3 regions of the Pantoea sp. B9002 genome follow, and region 3 is predicted to be linked to each of the others. Evidence: predicted binding sites of a transcription regulator. Region 3 holds the regulator's gene; each other region holds the start of a gene.
What was found. The regulator PhoB, encoded in region 3, activates phosphate uptake and scavenging genes when phosphate is short. The targets are predictions, from matches to a motif close to CTGTCATAAAACTGNCNNAT.
Positions count from the first base shown of each region.

Region 1: a site for PhoB is predicted at 1,988-2,007, ahead of ugpB (sn-glycerol-3-phosphate ABC transporter substrate-binding protein UgpB). Genes of this name have one in related genera too.
Region 2: a site for PhoB is predicted at 2,323-2,342, ahead of glpT (glycerol-3-phosphate transporter). Genes of this name have one in related genera too.

Region 1 covers NZ_JACAPA010000002.1:10,142-13,421, reverse strand. Annotated here, with positions in the region: gene ugpA (sn-glycerol-3-phosphate ABC transporter permease UgpA) at 1-523, opposite strand, end outside; gene ugpB (sn-glycerol-3-phosphate ABC transporter substrate-binding protein UgpB) at 587-1,903, opposite strand; gene livF (high-affinity branched-chain amino acid ABC transporter ATP-binding protein LivF) at 2,194-2,907, opposite strand; gene livG (high-affinity branched-chain amino acid ABC transporter ATP-binding protein LivG) at 2,909-3,280, opposite strand, start outside.
Region 2 covers NZ_JACAPA010000053.1:52,497-55,776, forward strand. Annotated here, with positions in the region: gene yigL (sugar/pyridoxal phosphate phosphatase YigL) at 4-804, shown strand; gene glpT (glycerol-3-phosphate transporter) at 838-2,178, opposite strand; gene HX773_RS22530 (carboxylate/amino acid/amine transporter) at 2,515-3,280, shown strand, end outside.
Region 3 covers NZ_JACAPA010000011.1:63,584-66,863, reverse strand. Annotated here, with positions in the region: gene phoR (phosphate regulon sensor histidine kinase PhoR) at 1-1,222, opposite strand, end outside; gene phoB (phosphate response regulator transcription factor PhoB) at 1,243-1,932, opposite strand; gene sbcD (exonuclease subunit SbcD) at 2,130-3,280, shown strand, end outside.

The sequences.
Region 1 (3,280 bases), on a different contig from region 3:
GGAAGTTGTAGCTCATTTGCTGCCAGATCGACGCCAGCACAATCAGGAACATCGCCTGACCGCTGTTTTGCGCGTAGTTCCAGTTGTAGCCCATTTGGTTCAGCAGGTGGCTGAACAAACCGAGGCCCGGATTGAACAGGAACATCCACAGCACCGCCGCTACCACTGGCGCCACCGCGTACGGCAGCAGCAGCAAGGTTTGGTAGAGCTTGCGCAGGCGAATCACGTAATCCACCAGTGCCGCTAGCAGCAGGGAAAAGGTCATGCCGCAAATCGTGACCAGCGCACTGAACTCAATGGTGGTCCAGAAGGACGCCAGATAGTACTCGTCGCTGAACAGGCGTTTAAAGTTCGCCATTCCGACGAAGGTGCTGGAGATGCCAAAAGGATCAATGCTTTGCAGCGAATACCACAAGGCTTCACCGGCTGGCCACAGAAAGAAGATGGCCGTAATCACCAGCTGCGGCAGCAGCAGCAAATAGGGCAGAAAACGGGAGCGAAATACGGGGCGCGATGAGGACATAGCAGGCTCAATCAAAGAGAAAAATCGGGGCGGACGCCAGGCGCCAGCCCCGAGAGTGCGGCATTACTTCACTTGCTGCTCAAAACGGCGCAGCAGTTCGTTTCCGCGCTTCACGCTGTTATCCAGCGCGGCTTGCGGCGTCTGTTTGCCGGTCCACACGCCTTCCAGCTCTTCGTCCACGATGGTACGAATCTGCGGCATGTTGCCCAGACGCATGCCTTTGGTAAACGGCAGCGGATCTTTGTTCAGCATCTGACGCGTAGCGATGTCTGCGCCTGGATTCTTGTCATAGAAGCCCTGTTGCTTGGTCAGCTCGTACGCGGCGGTGGTGATAGGCAGATAACCGGTTTTCTGGTGCCATTCGGCCGCGATTTCCGGCTGCGCGAGGAACTTCATGAACTCCGCCGCGCCTTTGTAGGTGTTGGCATCTTTGCCTTTCATCACCCACAGGCTCGCGCCGCCAATGATGGCGTTCTGCGGTGCGTTCGGTACGGTTTCATCGTACGGCATCATGCCAACGCCGAAGTTAAATTTGGCGTAGTGTTTGATGTCGGCTAGCGAACCGGAAGACGCAGTGGTGATGCCGCAATCGCCGTTGTAGAACTTGGCGGTGGATTCATCTTTGCGACCGAAGTAGGTGAAATCACCCTTCTTGTTCATCGCTTCCAGCATTTCGATGTGGCGCACCTGCACCGGCTTGTTGAATTCCAGCACCGCATCAGTACCGTCAAATCCGTTGTTTTTGGTGGCGACCGGCAGCGCATGCCAGGCGCTGAAGTTTTCAATCTGAATCCAGCCCTGCCAGCCGCTGGCGTAACCGCAGGTCAGGCCCGCTTTACGCAGCGCTTCGGCGTCTTTCGCCAGCTCCTGCCAGGTTTTCGGTGGCTGATCCGGGTTCAGACCGGCTTTTTTGAACGCATCTTTGTTGTAATACAGCACCGGCGTAGAGCTGTTGAACGGCTGAGAGATCAGCTGGCCTTTGCTGTCGCTGTAGTAACCGGCAACGGCTGGCACGAACTGCTTGGGATCCATCTGTACGCCGGCGTCTTTAAACACCTGGTTGACCGGTACGATAGCTTTTGACGCCATCATGGTCGCCGTACCGACTTCATACACCTGCAGCAGCGCAGGCGCTTTACCGGAGCGCACTGCCGCGATACCCGCCGCTAAGCTCTGCTCGTAGTTGCCTTTGTAAGTCGGAACGATTTTGTAATCGGGATGAGCCTGGTTAAAACGTTGTGCCAGAGAATCAACTTCTTTGCCTAACTCGCCTTCCATTGAGTGCCAGAAAGGGATCTCAGTTGCAGCCAGCGCATTACCGCTGAGCGCCAGACCGAGTACGACACTCATCAGGCGGGGACGAAGCGTAAAAGCGGACATAAGGTTTTTCCTGTGCTGTTAAGTACGCGCGAATTCGCGCATTTTTTAGTTCGCGACGTAACATGACACGGGGAAATGACGGATTAATAACAGGTTTATGACGGGGATGTGACAGGTGGGATAGGAGTGCTGGCTGTCCTCTCGTACGTGCCGGCTGTCCCCCTCCTCGGTCCTCCCCCATTAATGGGGGAGGAAGATGCTGCCACATGTCAGTGTTGAAGCTGCATGTGGCAGCATCTCCTTCCCCCGCTTGCGGGGGAAGGCCGGGATGGGGGACAGCCAGCACCAACTTATGCGCCTAAATAAGCACTCCGCACCGCTTCGTTAGACAACAACGCTTCGCCACTATCTTCCAGCACCACGTGGCCGTTTTCGAGCACATAACCCCGATCCGCCAGCTTCAGCGCCTGGTTAGCGTTCTGCTCCACGAGGAAGATGGTCATGCCCTCTTTACGCAGCTGCTCAATGGTGTCGAAGATTTGCTGAATGATAATCGGCGCCAAACCCAGCGACGGCTCATCCAGCAGCAGCAAACGCGGCTGGCTCATCAACGCACGACCAATCGCCAGCATCTGCTGCTCACCGCCGGACATGGTGCCCGCGCGCTGTGCTTTACGTTCTGCCAGCCGTGAAAACAGCTGATAAACGCGATCGATACGCTCCAGATACTGCTGACGCGTGGCGAAAAAACCGCCCATCGCCAGGTTCTCTTCCACCGTCATGCGCGAAAACACCCGCCGGCCTTCCGGCACAATCGCAATCGCTTCACGCATGATTTTCGCGGTTTGCCAGTCGGTGATTTCTTTACCATCAAAGGTGATGGTGCCGCTGGTGGCGCGCGGTTCACCACACAAGGTGCCGAGCAGCGTGGTTTTACCCGCGCCGTTGGCACCGATCAGCGTGACGATTTCACCCTGATTGATGTGCAGATTAATGTTGTGCAGCGCCTGAATCGGACCGTAATGGGCGCTGACATTCTGCAAAGTTAAAATCGGGTTTGCCATGTTACGCCTCACCTAAATAAGCACGGATCACATCCGGATTGTTACGCACCTGTTCCGGCGTGCCGTTAGCCAGCGGCGTTCCCTGATTCACCACATAAATGCGGTCAGAAATGCCCATCACCAGCTTCATATCGTGTTCAATCAGCAGCACGGAAACCTTGTGCTCACCGCGCAATTCGGCGATCAGCTCATCGAGTTCGTGCGTTTCACGCGGGTTCAGACCGGCCGCCGGTTCATCCAGCATCAGGATTTCCGGGCGCGTCACCATGCAGCGCGCAATCTCCAGACGACGCTGCTGACCATAAGCAAGGTTACCCGCCTGACGGTTAGCCAGATCCAGCAGGCCGATGCGATCCAGCCAGGTGGCCGCGCG
Region 2 (3,280 bases), on a different contig from region 3:
TACATGTATCACATCGTCGCATCCGACCTGGATGGCACGCTGCTCTCTCCGGACCACCGTCTGACGCCGTTCGCTCGCACCACGCTGCAGGAACTGGTGGCGCGTGACATCCACTTTGTTTTTGCCACCGGCCGTCACTACATCGACGTCGGACAGATGCGCGATAAGCTCGGCATTCCGGCTTACATGATCACGTCCAATGGCGCGCGCGTGCACAATGCCGAGGGTGAACTGGTGTTCAGCCACAACCTCGACGCCGACATCGCCAGCGATCTGTACGGCTTGCAATATCATGACGAGCACATCCTGACGCACGTCTACCGCGACGATGAGTGGTTCATGAGCCGTCATCGCCCGGATGAGCAGGACTATTTCCGCGAATCGGTGTTTAACTATCAGGTTTACCAGCCGGGCATGCTGCCGACCGACGGCATCAGCAAAGTGTTCTTCACCTGCGAAGATCCGGAGCGTTTGGTTCCCATGGAGCAGGCGATTGAAGCGCGCTGGGGCGATCGCGTGAATGTCAGCTTCTCGCTGCCGACGTGCCTGGAAGTGATGGCGGGTGGCGTTTCTAAAGGCCACGCGCTGGAAGCGGTAGCGAAACAGCTCGGCCACTCGCTGAAAGCGTGCATCGCCTTCGGCGACGGCATGAATGACGTTGAAATGCTCAGCATGTCAGGCAAAGGCTGCATTATGCGTAATGGCCAGCAGCGTCTTAAAGACACCTTGCCGACGCTGGAAGTGATTGGCAGTAACGCTGATGATGCGGTGCCGCACACGCTGCGTAAACTGTTTCTCGCCTAAATATACGGGCCGGTTATCACCGGCCCGTTCTGATTATGCCAGCTGTTTCTTGTGCTTGTGTTCACTGACCATGGTGAGCAGCAGCAGAATCACCGCCAGCACCGATCCGCCAATCATCACAATGAATCCGCCGTCCCAACCGAAGTAATCCACGGTGTAACCGACAATGGCACTGGCCGCTACCGATCCGCCGAGATAGCCAAACAGCCCGGTAAAGCCCGCTGCCGTTCCGGCCGCTTTTTTCGGTGCCAGCTCCAGCGCGTGCAAGCCAATCAACATCACCGGACCGTAAATCAGGAAGCCGATCACAATCATGCACAGCATGTCGATGCCTGGATTGCCCGGAGGATTCAGCCAGTACACCACGGTGGCGATGGTCACCAGCGTCATAAAGAACACGCCGGTTGCGCCACGGTTGCCGCGGAACACTTTGTCCGACATCCAGCCGCACAGCAGCGTGCCGGGAATGCCGGCATATTCATAGAAGAAGTAGGCCCACGAGGATTTATCCAGCGTAAAGTGCTTCACTTCTTTCAAATAGGTGGGCGACCAATCGAGAATGCCGTAGCGCAGCAGGTAAACAAACACGTTTGCCAGCGCGATGTACCACAACAGCTTATTGGGCAGAATGTACTGCATGAAAATCTGCTTCGCCGTCAGCTCCTGCTCGTGGTTCTCGCTGTAGTCCGGCGGATAATCATTCTTCCAGGCTTCAATCGGTGGCAAACCGCAGGATTGCGGTGTATCGCGCATAAGGGCGAAAGCGATAATCGCGATGAAGATGGCGCCAAAGGCTGGCATATACAGTGCGGCTTTCCAGTCGTTAAACCACGCCATACCGAGCAGGAACAGCAGCGGTGGAATACCGCCACCGACGTTATGCGCACAGTTCCACACCGACACAATGCCGCCGCGCTCTTTCTGCGACCACCAATGCACCATGGTGCGCCCACACGGTGGCCAACCCATGCCCTGGAACCAGCCGCACAGGAACAGCAGTACAAACATCACCATAATGCTGGAGGTGGCCCACGGCACGAAGCCCATCACCAGCATCACGGCTGCGGCGAGGATCAATCCGGCGGGCAAAAACACGCGCGGATTTGAGCGGTCCGATACCGAACCCATGATGAATTTCGAGAAGCCGTAAGCGATGGAAATTCCCGATAGCGCAAAGCCGAGATCGCCGCGCGAGAAACCTTGTTCCACCAGATAAGGCATCGCCAGCGCAAAGTTCTTACGCACCAAATAGTAGGCGGCATAGCCAAAAAATATGCCCAGGAAGATTTGCCAGCGCAGGCGACGATAAAGCGGATCGACCCGATCATCGGCCACTTGCGAGCGATGCGGTGCAGGTTTGAAGATACTCAACATGAGTGTGGCCCTCCAGGGCGCGATATAGTTATGAGTTCCCAGCAGGTTGGGGCAAAAACAGGCAGTAAAAATGGCAAAGCGAAGTTTCCATTTCGCGCAAAGGATAGTGATGGTCACGCGCGGTTACTGTGACATGTGACACATATGTTACAGTTTTATGACAATGAAGAGCGATAAAAACCAGCAAATGTTGTATTTCGAGCATTTTTATCCAGAAGAAAAGTCGGGAAGTGAATGTTGTGTGACGCTATTTCGTTCACTTGTAAACCAGATAGTTCACCCCGATTTCGACAGTTTGTTTACACTAGCGGCACTGTTCATTTTGGGATCGTTACCGTGCCGTTACTGATCGTTACCACCATTCTGTGGTCTTTTTCCTTCAGTTTAATCGGGGAATACCTCGCAGGTCAGGTGGATTCCTGGTTCTCTGTGTTAATGCGTCTGGCGCTCGCCGCCATCGTCTTCCTGCCGTTTCTGCGCTGGCGCGGTTATCGTGCTTCCACCATCCTGCTGTATATGCTGGTAGGCATGTTGCAGCTCGGCATCATGTATTTGCTGAGTTTTGAAGCTTATCTATATCTCAGCGTGACCGAGTTCCTGCTGTTCACCGTGATGACGCCGCTGTATGTCACGCTGATCTACGATTTGCTCAGCCGACGCCCGCTGCGTATCGGCTATGCCTTCAGCGCGCTGCTGGCAGTAATCGGTGCGGCGATTATTCGTTACGACAAAGTCAGTGACCATTTCTGGTTCGGCTTGCTGCTGGTGCAGGCGGCAAACATCTGCTTCGCCATCGGCATGGTGGGCTACAAACGCCTGCAGGAAACTCGCCCTATGCCGCAGCACACCGCGTTTTCGTGGTTCTATCTGGGCGCGGTGATTATCGCGGTGATCGCCTGGAGCTTGTGGGGCAATCCGAACAAACTGCCGACCACGTCGCTGCAGTGGGGCATTCTGGTGTGGCTGGGCGTAGCGGCTTCAGGTTTGGGCTACTTCATGTGGAACTACGGCGCTACGCAGGTGGATGCCGGCACGCTGGGCATTATGAACAACATGCATGTGCCAGCGGGCTTGCTGGTGAATCTGGCGATCTGGCAGGAAA
Region 3 (3,280 bases):
TGATCTCCAGCCGTGCGTTGTGATGGCCCAGCGCGTGCTTCACGATCGCCAGCCCCAATCCGCTGCCGCCGGTGGCGCGCGAACGTGCTTTATCCACGCGGTAGAAACGCTCAGTGAGGCGTGGCAGATGCTGCTCGCTGATGCCCGGCCCGTCATCGCACACCTTAAACTGCGCGCCTTGTTTGGTGCGCAGCCAGCTGATGTCGATGCGTGTGCCATCCGGCGTGTGATTTACCGCGTTGTAAACCAGGTTGGAAATGGCGCTACGCAGCTGCTCATCATTGCCGAACACTTTCAGATGCGGATCGGTATGAAAATGGATGGTGTGACGTCCCTGACTCAGCGTTTCCGCTTCACGCTGCAACAGCATCAGCATGCCCGGCACATCCACCGTCTCTTTAAGATCGATGGCTGGCGCCGCTTCGATACGCGACAAGGTCAGCAGCTGCTTTACCAGGCTGTCCATGCGGCGCGTCTGCTCTTGCATGGTATGCAACGCCTTGCTGCGCGTGCGCTCGTTCATCACCGAGTCATCCATCATTTCCAGATAACCCTGCAACACCGTTAACGGCGTGCGCAGTTCATGACTGACGTTGGCAAAGAAGTTGCGTCGCGCGCCTTCCAGCTGGTGCATCTGGGTGACATCACGCGCCACCATCAGCCACTGACCTTCGCTGTAAGGCATCACGCGGAATTCCATATGATGCTGATTATTGAGGATCTGCGTCAGCGGCATATCGAATTTGCGCTGGCGGATATAGCGGGAAAATTCAGGATAACGCAGTAAATTGAGGATGTTCTGACCGTTATCTTCCGGCCAGCGCAAGCCAAGATGCTGCTGCGCCAAACCGTTGCACCAGAAAATGGTGCCCTCTTCGGTGGTCAGCACCACCGCATCCGGCAGCGATTCTGCCCCGCTGCGGAAACGTTTGATCAGATTGCCCAGCTCGCGGCGGCGACGCCGGTTGCGCAACTGCATCTGATACAGGCCGTAAAACAGCGGTTCCCAGCTGCCGCGTCCGGTGGGCGGCGTCATTGAACGATCGACCCACAGCCAGTGCGACAGACGCATCAGATTTCTGAAGTGCCAGAACATCACGCCGGTCACCGCAATCAGCAGCAGCCACGGCAGATATCCGAACAACAGACCCAACACCAGCGCAGGTAAACAGACCAGCGCCAGCTCGGTCAACAATCTCTTCCAGGAGAGTCGTTCCAGCACGGTAAAAACTCCGTTTACGTTTAGTAGCGGGCAGAGAAACGATACCCTGTTCCGCGCACGGTTTGAACCATGCGATCGTGGCCGGTCAATTCCAGCGCTTTACGTAAACGGCGAATATGCACATCGACGGTGCGATCTTCGACATACACATTGGTGCCCCAAACGTGGTTCAGCAGCTGCTCGCGGCTGTACACGCGTTCCGGGTGCGTCATAAAGAAGTGCAGCAGTTTGTACTCGGTCGGCCCCATCTCCAGCGGCGTGGTTTCCGACATCACGCGATGTGAGGAAGGATCCAGGCTCAGGCCCTGCATCTCAATCACCTCTTCCACCGCCATCGGTGAAATACGGCGCATCACCGCTTTGATGCGCGCCATCAGCTCTTTCGGTGAGAATGGCTTGGTGATGTAATCATCCGCGCCCACTTCCAGACCGCGCACGCGATCCTCCTCTTCACCGCGCGCCGTCAGCATCATCACCGGGATGTCGCGCGTCATGGCTTCACGCTTCAAATGCTTAATAAACTGAATCCCGCTGCCGCCGGGCAACATCCAGTCCAGCAGAATCAAATCAGGCCAGGGTTCGATCAGCTTACCAATCGCGCTGTCATAATCTTCCGCCTCAATAGGCTGGTAATCATTCTGTTCCAGCACGAAACATAACATTTCACGGATGGGAGCTTCGTCTTCCACAACCAAAATGCGCTTAGCCATTGTAACTCCTGCTAGTGTGACACCGTGTCACTGGGATTTGCGGCGCCATTATGCGTCAGTTTTGTGACACTTTTATGAAAACACCGCCCTAAGATAGATAGATAAAAAACAGAAATGTGACAATAAAAATCTGCTTTTTTTCTTTGTGATCTTAAGTGGTTATAATTCGCCTTCGCTAAACAGAGCACGGAGCAAACATGCGCATCATTCACACCGCTGACTGGCATCTCGGTCAGTTCTTTTACAGCAAAAGTCGCGCACGGGAACATCAGGCGTTTCTCGACTGGCTGCTGGATCAGATTGTGCAGCATCAGGTGGATGCGCTGATTATCGCAGGCGACCTGTTTGATACCGGTTCGCCGCCGAGCTACGCGCGTGAAATGTTTAACCGTTTTGTGGTGGCGCTGCAGCCAAGCGGCTGCCAATTGGTGGTGCTGGCGGGCAATCACGACTCGGTGGCGACGCTGAATGAATCGCGCGAGCTGCTGGCCTGCCTGAATACGCAGGTAATCACCAGCGCCACGCCGCAGGGCGAACAGCAGGTATTAACCCTGAAGCAGCGCGATGGCGCGCCGGGTGCGCTGCTGTGCGCCATTCCTTATCTGCGTCCGCGCGACATTCTGCGCAGCCAGGCCGGACAATCCGGCCGCGAGAAGCAGATCTCGCTGCTGGAGGCGATCGAACAGCATTATCAGCACTGTTTTGCTGCCGCGCAGGCGCAGCGCGATGCGCAGCAAAACACGCTGCCGATCATCGCCACCGGCCATCTCACCACCGTTGGCGTGACTAAAAGCGATTCGGTGCGCGACATCTATATCGGCACGCTGGATGCCTTCCCGGCGCAGGCGTTTCCGCCCGCCGATTACATCGCGCTCGGTCACATCCATCGCGCCCAGCGCATCGCCAACAGCGAGCACATTCGTTACAGCGGCTCGCCGATTCCGCTCAGTTTTGATGAGCTTGGCCGCGAGAAAAGCGTCTTCCTGCTGGAATTCAGCGCCACGCTCGAAACCGTTACGCCGCTGACCATTCCGCACTTCCAGCCGATGCAGATGCTGAAAGGCTCGATGGCGGAGATTGAACATCAGCTGGCGCAGTTCAGCGAAAGTGCCAGCGAGCAGCCAACCTGGCTGGATATTGAGATCACCACGCAGGAATACCTCAGCGATCTGCAACGCCGCATTGAAGCGCTCACCGAAAACCTGCCGGTCGAAGTGCTGCTGGTGCGCCGCAGTCGTGAACAGCGCCAGCGCAGCCTCGAACGGCTGGAGAACGAAACTCTAAGCGAATTAAAAGTGGAAGAAGTGTTTGCCCGCCGACTGGCGCAGGAAGATCAGCTGGATGCCGA